DNA from 3 places in the Cellulomonas wangleii genome. Region 1 is predicted to be linked to each of the others. Evidence: riboswitches for the same ligand, from Rfam matches in the RefSeq annotation. Region 1 holds a riboswitch; each other region holds the start of a gene.
The links. Region 1 has a riboswitch for thiamine pyrophosphate ahead of KG103_RS01100 (thiamine ABC transporter substrate-binding protein). Riboswitches for the same ligand answer to the same signal wherever they lie in the genome.
Positions count from the first base shown of each region.

Region 2: linked by a shared signal. The riboswitch ahead of thiM (hydroxyethylthiazole kinase) and the one ahead of KG103_RS01100 (thiamine ABC transporter substrate-binding protein) in region 1 are both predicted to bind thiamine pyrophosphate.
Region 3: linked by a shared signal. The riboswitch ahead of KG103_RS15335 (ABC transporter permease) and the one ahead of KG103_RS01100 (thiamine ABC transporter substrate-binding protein) in region 1 are both predicted to bind thiamine pyrophosphate.

Region 1 is NZ_CP074405.1:243,134-245,323, forward strand. It holds gene KG103_RS01085 (monovalent cation/H+ antiporter complex subunit F) at 1-139, shown strand, start outside; gene mnhG (monovalent cation/H(+) antiporter subunit G) at 136-519, shown strand; gene KG103_RS01095 (DUF4235 domain-containing protein) at 547-819, opposite strand; TPP riboswitch at 896-1,017, shown strand; gene KG103_RS01100 (thiamine ABC transporter substrate-binding protein) at 1,097-2,190, shown strand, end outside.
Region 2 is NZ_CP074405.1:1,783,491-1,785,680, reverse strand. It holds gene KG103_RS08225 (thiamine phosphate synthase) at 1-348, opposite strand, end outside; gene thiM (hydroxyethylthiazole kinase) at 345-1,175, opposite strand; TPP riboswitch at 1,167-1,265, opposite strand; gene KG103_RS08215 (TrpB-like pyridoxal phosphate-dependent enzyme) at 1,462-2,190, shown strand, end outside.
Region 3 is NZ_CP074405.1:3,327,365-3,329,554, reverse strand. It holds gene KG103_RS15340 (FAD-dependent oxidoreductase) at 1-117, shown strand, start outside; TPP riboswitch at 239-332, shown strand; gene KG103_RS15335 (ABC transporter permease) at 811-1,587, shown strand; gene KG103_RS15330 (ABC transporter substrate-binding protein) at 1,680-2,190, shown strand, end outside.

The DNA of each region.
Region 1 (2,190 bases):
CGAGGACGCCGCCGCGGACGGGGCGGGCGCGCGCGAGCCCGCGGTCCACGAGGCCGTGGCCCCGAGCGCCCGCGAGACCGTCGAGAAGGAACCGGACCCCGAGCACCACGGCGGCCCGGCCGACGAGGAGACGCGATGAGCCAGGACACGTGGGGCACCGTGGCGGACGTCGCCTCGATCGTCTGCCTGCTGGGCGGCGCGTTCTTCGCGTTCGCCGCCGGGGTCGGCGCCCTGCGCTTCCCCGACCTGCTGTCGCGCATGCACGCCGGCACCAAGCCGCAGGTGCTCGGGCTGATCCTCGTGCTGATCGGCCTGGCGCTGCGCCTGCGCGAGGGCGGGGCCGTGTGGGCCCTGGTGCTCGTCGCGATCTTCCAGATGCTCACCGCACCCGTCGCCGCGCACATGGTCGGCCGGGCGGGCTTCCGCACCGGCAAGGTCCGCAACGACCTGCTGGTGGTCGACGAGCTGTCGCGCGACCTCGGGGAGACGCGCCCCGGCCGGACGCCCGGGGACGACTGAGCGGTCCCCGGGCGTCGCGGCAGCGGGTCAGCGCCGGGCGGCGCGCCCGGCGAGCTTCGCGGCGCCGCGCGTCGCCAGCACGCGCGACAGCGAGATCGCGGCACCGCTGATCGCGGCCGCGGTCGCGACCTCGCCGAACTTGATGTCGGGCTCCGTGGAGTCCGGCGACGGCGGCTTGTGCCCCTTGGTCCTGGTCCAGACCGCGTCGATCAGCTTCTGGACCGCCCACGCGGCGACGAGGGTGACCCCCGCGCCCACGATCTTCGCGGTCATCGACTGCTTGTTCCCGTCGTCCGACATGTTCTCCTCCGTCGTCGTCGCCTGCAGGGACGCTACCCGGGATCCGGCCGGCGCACAGGTCGGGGCTAGGATCGTCCGCGAACGACAGGGGAGCGTCGGTCGCCGGTGACGGTGGCAGGACGCTGAGAGTGCGGACCACCGCAGACCCTCGAACCTGATCCGGGTGATACCGGCGTAGGGAGTCGGGCTTGTCTCTCCTCCCGTGGTGTCGTCCGTGCGGCGATCGCCGTGGGACGGCGGCGCGGGACCCCTCCGACGACGACGGAGGACCACACGCATGACCACCCCCCGGGCGCGCAGCCCTCAGCACGGCAGCCCTCAGCACGGCACGACCCGGCGCCGCACCACCCCGGCCCGGCGCGCGGCGGCGGGCCTCGTCGCCACCGCCGGCCTCGTCGCGCTGACGGCCTGCTCCGCCGTCGGCAGTGGCGCGGCGGACGACCCGACGGACGGCGCCGGCACCGTCACGCTGGTGACGCACGAGTCCTTCGCGCTGTCCGACGGTCTGCTCGAGCAGTTCGAGGAGGAGTCGGGGCTGCGCGTCGAGGTGGTGCAGCAGGCCGACGCGGGCGCCCTGGTGAACCAGCTGGTGCTCACCAAGGACGCCCCGCTGGGTGACCTGGTGTTCGGCATCGACAACGCGTTCGCGTCGCGCGCGCTCGACGAGGGCGTCCTGGTGCCGGCCGAGCTCACGGCCCCGGCGGCGCAGGACGCCGCCGCGTACGCGGTGCCGGGCGACGACGCCGGCGCGCTGACCGCGGTGGACCTCGGTGACGTCTGCCTCAACGTCGACACGGCCTGGTTCGCGGAGCGGGGCGTCCCGGAGCCCACGACGCTCGAGTCGCTGCTGGACCCGGCGTACCGCGACCTCGTCGTGGTGCCGGACCCCGTCACGTCGTCCCCGGGGCTGGCGTTCCTGCTCGCCACCGTCGGGGCGTTCGGCGAGGACGGCTGGGCGGACTACTGGGCGGGCCTGCGGGACAACGGCCTGCAGGTGGCCGACGGGTGGTCCGAGGCGTACTACACCGACTTCACCGCCGGCGGCGGTGAGGGACCGCGGCCCGTCGTGCTGTCCTACGCGTCGTCGCCGCCGTTCACGGTGCCCGACGGTGCCGACGCCCCAACCACCCGCGCGCTGCTCGACACGTGCTTCCGCCAGGTGGAGTACGCGGGTGTGCTGGCGGGTGCCGCCAACCCGGAGGGTGCCGCGGCGCTGCTCGACTTCCTGCTCTCGGACGACGTCCAGGCGGACATCCCGGGGTCGATGTACATGTACCCCGTGAGCTCGACGGTCGAGCTGCCGCAGGAGTGGGCCGCGTGGGCCCCGCTGGCCGACGACCCCTTCGAGGTCGCACCCGCCGACGTCACCGC
Region 2 (2,190 bases), 1.5 Mb from region 1:
GGCGCCCACCAGGGCGTCCGGACCGAGCAGCGCGCGCGCGTCGTCGACCTCGAGGTCACGCCTCCCCACGTGCACACCGTCGACGTGGGCGCCGCGCGCCCGCGCCGCGAGCGCGACGTCGACGCGGTCGTCCACGACGAGCACCGCGGGACCCGCGAGGCGCAGCGCGTCGGCCACCGAGACGGTCAGCGCGACGAGCTCACGGGCGGTCGCCCGCTTGGCGCGCACCTGGACGGTGCCGACACCGGCACGGACCGCAGCGCCCGCGACGTCCGCGGGACGGTGTCCGGCACGTCCGCACACGTCGGCGTCCAGGACGAGGTAGATGCCCGCGGGCAGCGCGCTCATGCCGGCACGCCGATCCGCTGCGCGGCCGCGACGCGGCACGCGAGGTCGTCCGGGGTCAGCAGGTACAGCTCGTCGAGGAGCCCGACCTGGAACGACGCGGGGCCGCGCGCGTCGATCACCGCGCGCTCGGCGGCGAGCCCCAGGGCCGCCGACGCCGCGACGGCCGCGGTCAGCGGCGGCGCGACCGACGTGAAGGCCGCGACGAGACCGCCCAGCGCGCACCCGGACCCGGTGATCGTCGTCAGGAGCCGGTCACCGACCGCGAGCCGCACGTGCGTGATGCCGTCGGTGACGAGGTCGACCGGCCCGGACACCGCGACGACCCCGCCGGTGCGCCGCGCGAGGGCGTCGGCGGCGTCGGCGCTGGTGTCGACGTCGTCGCGCGCGTCGACACCGCGACCGGCGGAGACGAAGCCCGCGAGCGCGCGGACCTCGCTGGCGTTGCCGCGCACCACGGCCGGACGCTCGCCGAGCAGGTGGCCGGCCAGCCGCGTCCGGACCGACAGGACACCGACCGCGACCGGGTCGAGCACCCACGGCACACCAGCCCCCGCGGCAGCCGCGACCGTCGGGGCGAGGCACGCACGCTGGTCCGGCCCCGGCGTCCCGAGGTTGACCAGGACGGCGCCCGCGGCGCCCGCGAGCTCCTCGGCCTCCCCCGGCACGCTCGCCATCGCGGGGGACGCGCCGATCGCGAGCAGCGCGTTGGCGACGAGGTTCGTCGTGACCTCGTTCGTCAGGCACTGCACGAGCGGGGTACGCCGTCGCAGCTCGTCGAGGGCCGCGCCACATGCGGCGGCGAGGTCGGTGGGCAGGGCAGACGTCATGGCGGACATCCCTTCGCTCGTACGAACGAGATCAGGTTCGACGGGTGTGATCTCAGCCCTGCTCGGTACAGGGCACCCCGTGTCTCGCCGCCGACCCTAGCCCGCCGGCGGTGACGCTGCCGAGAGCAGGTCTCGCCCTGCGGACGCCTCGATGCCTCACCCGCCCGGGGGCCCCGGGCAGGTGAGGCCGCCGCTACGCTCACGGGTGCGGGTCGCCGGCGCCCCCGGGTGCCGTGCGCGGTCCGCGCCGACCAGCGCGCGTGCGCGCCAGAACCTGCGAGGCGACATGACCCCCGACACCACCCGACCCGCGCCGCTGACCGACCCGGTCGGCACCGTGGTGCCGTCCGCCGTGCCGACGCACTGGTACAACCTGGCAGCGGACCTGCCCGAGCCGTGCCCGCCGGCGCTGCATCCCGGCACGCGCGAGCCGCTCACCCCGGACGACCTGGCGCCGCTGTTCCCGATGGCGCTCATCGCGCAGGAGGTCTCGACCGAGCGCTGGGTGGAGGTCCCGCAGACGGTCCGCGAGATCTACGCACTGTGGCGGCCGTCCCCGCTGGTGCGCGCCCTGCGGCTCGAGCGGGCGCTGGGCACGCCGGCGAAGATCTACTACAAGTACGAGGGCGGCTCCCCCGCCGGCTCGCACAAGCCCAACACGGCGGTCGCGCAGGCGTACTACAACGCGGTCGAGGGCATCACCCGGCTGACGACGGAGACGGGCGCCGGGCAGTGGGGCGCGTCGCTGTCGATGGCGTGCGCGCTGCTGGGCCTCGACCTCGAGGTGTGGCAGGTACGGGCGTCCTACGACGCCAAGCCGTACCGCCGCATGCAGATGGAGACGTACGGCGCGACGTGCCACCCGTCGCCGTCGGACCTCACCGAGGCGGGGCGGGCGATGCTCGCGGCCGACCCGACGACGACCGGGTCGCTCGGCATGGCGATCAGCGAGGCGGTCGAGGTCGCGGCGCAGGACCCGAACGCGCACTACGCACTGGGCTCGGTGCTCAACCAC
Region 3 (2,190 bases), 990 kb from region 1:
GACGACCCCGCGGGGCTGCCGGTCTTCCGGTGGCGACCGCGGCGTCCCGTGCCGGAGGACGACGACTTCTTCGAGAACGTCTGGCGGGAGTTCCGCGAGCACGGCAACGTGCCCTGATGCGTCCGTCGCCGCGTCGGGTGCGACCCCGTCCGGGAGGTCCCGGGCGGGGTCGTCGGCGTGCGCGGCCACAGTGCGGACGCCTGCGGACGAACCGGACGTCCGGGGGTAGCGTCGGCGGCGTCGTGACACGGGGTGCCGCATCCGCGGCTGAGATCACACCCGTCGAACCTGATCTAGGTCGCACTAGCGAAGGGATGTCGCGCATGTCTCCCATGCGTCCGCTGCCGTCCGCCCATCTGCACCCGCACGCCCTGCACCCGCACGGCCTGCCCGGCGTGCGAGCACGGCGAGGTCCCGGGGCCGGCTGACCCGCCCACGCCGGCCCGCGTGACGTCACGCGGGCGGGCGTCGTCGTGCCCGTCCCGTACCGCCGCGCGCGGTGGGCGGCGCACGCCTCCGCGCACGTCCTGCCGCCCGCGTCGTCGTGGCGGGGGTGACGCGCGCCTGGAGGCGGTGCCGTCGCGCCCGCACCGACCCACCGGAGACACCCGTGCCCGCAGCACCCGCCGGTCCGACCCCGGCTGCACCGACCCGCACGGCCCCGACCCGCACGGCCCCGACCGCGGACGGGGCCACGCCGTGACCCGGGCCTCGGGCCGCCGGACGGGTGGTTGGCGCGCGTGGTGCAGCCTGGGCGCCGTCCTCGTGGCGTGGGCCGCCGCCAGTGCGACGGGTGCGGTCGACCCCCGGGTGCTGCCCGGACCGGTCGACGTCGCGCGCGCCGCGGCCGACCTGGTGGCCACCGGGACGCTGCTGCCCGCGCTCGCGGTCAGCGTGGGCCGTCTCGCGGCGGGTGCGCTCCTCGGCACGGGGGCCGGGCTGGTCCTCGGGCTCGTCGCCGGGCTGTCGCCGATCGGCCACGACGTCGTCGACCGGCCCCTGCAGGCCGTGCGGGCCGTGCCGTTCACCGCCCTGACCCCGCTGCTGGTCGTGTGGTGGGGGCTGGGTGAGACGCCCAAGGTGCTGCTCGTCGTGCTGGCGAGCGCCGTGCCCGTGTACGTCGCGACCGTCACCGGGGCCCGGAGCGTCGACTCCCGCCTGCGGGAGGTCGCGGCGGCGCAGGGCGTGGGCCGGTGGGTCACCGTGCGGCGCGTCGTGCTGCCCGGCGCGCTGCCCTCGGTGCTCGCCGGCGTGCGGCTCGCCCTGGGCACCGGCTGGGTCGCGGTGATCGTCGCCGAGCAGGTCGCCACCGACCGCGGGGTCGGGGCGCTGCTCACCGACGCCCGGACGTGGGCGCGCACCGACGTCGTCCTCGTCTGCGTCGCGCTGTACGCGGTGCTCGGCCTGGTCACCGACGCCCTGGTGCGCGGTGTGGAGCACCGGGCGCTGCACTGGCGTGCTCCCGGGCCCGTCGCCCGGGCCGTCGCCCCCACCCCTGCCGTCCCGGCGTCCGACGCCCCCGGCGGGCCCCCGCCGGCCCGGCATCCCCTGCCACCCGCCCGACCCCCGACCCAGGAGCCCGCATGACACCGCGCCCCCGTCCCCGCCGTGCACCGCGCGGAGCCGTCCCGTGCCGCACCCGGTCACGCCCCCGTCCGCCCGGCGCGTCCGCGTCGGCCGTGGTCGCGGTGCTCGCGCTGGCGGGCTGCGCCGCGGCGGGCGCTGGGTCCGGAGGGTCGTCCGCGCCCACCGGCGCACCCGCCACCACCCTGCGCGTCGGTCCGCTGTCGACGCAGAACCTGCTGACGCTCGCGGTCGACGACGGCCTGGCCGCCCAGCACCTGGCGGACGTCGGCGTCGACCTGGCGGTGTCCCCGTCGTTCCCGGCCTTCGCCCCCGCCGCCGAGGCGCTCGCGGCGGGCCACGTCGACGTCGTCTCCGGCTCCACCACGGCCGTGGTCGCCGCGCTCGCCGGCACACCCGACCTCGTCGTGGTGGCCGTCGAGCACGACGCGGGCGACACCCAGGGCATCGTCGCCCACGGTGACGTCACGGACGTGGCCGGCCTGGCCGGGCGCTCCGTCGCGGTGAACCGCGGCGGCACGGGGGAGTACCTGCTGCGGCTCGCGCTGCGGGAGGCGGGGCTGACGCCCGAGGACGTCACGGTCGAGCACCTCGCGCCGCCGGACG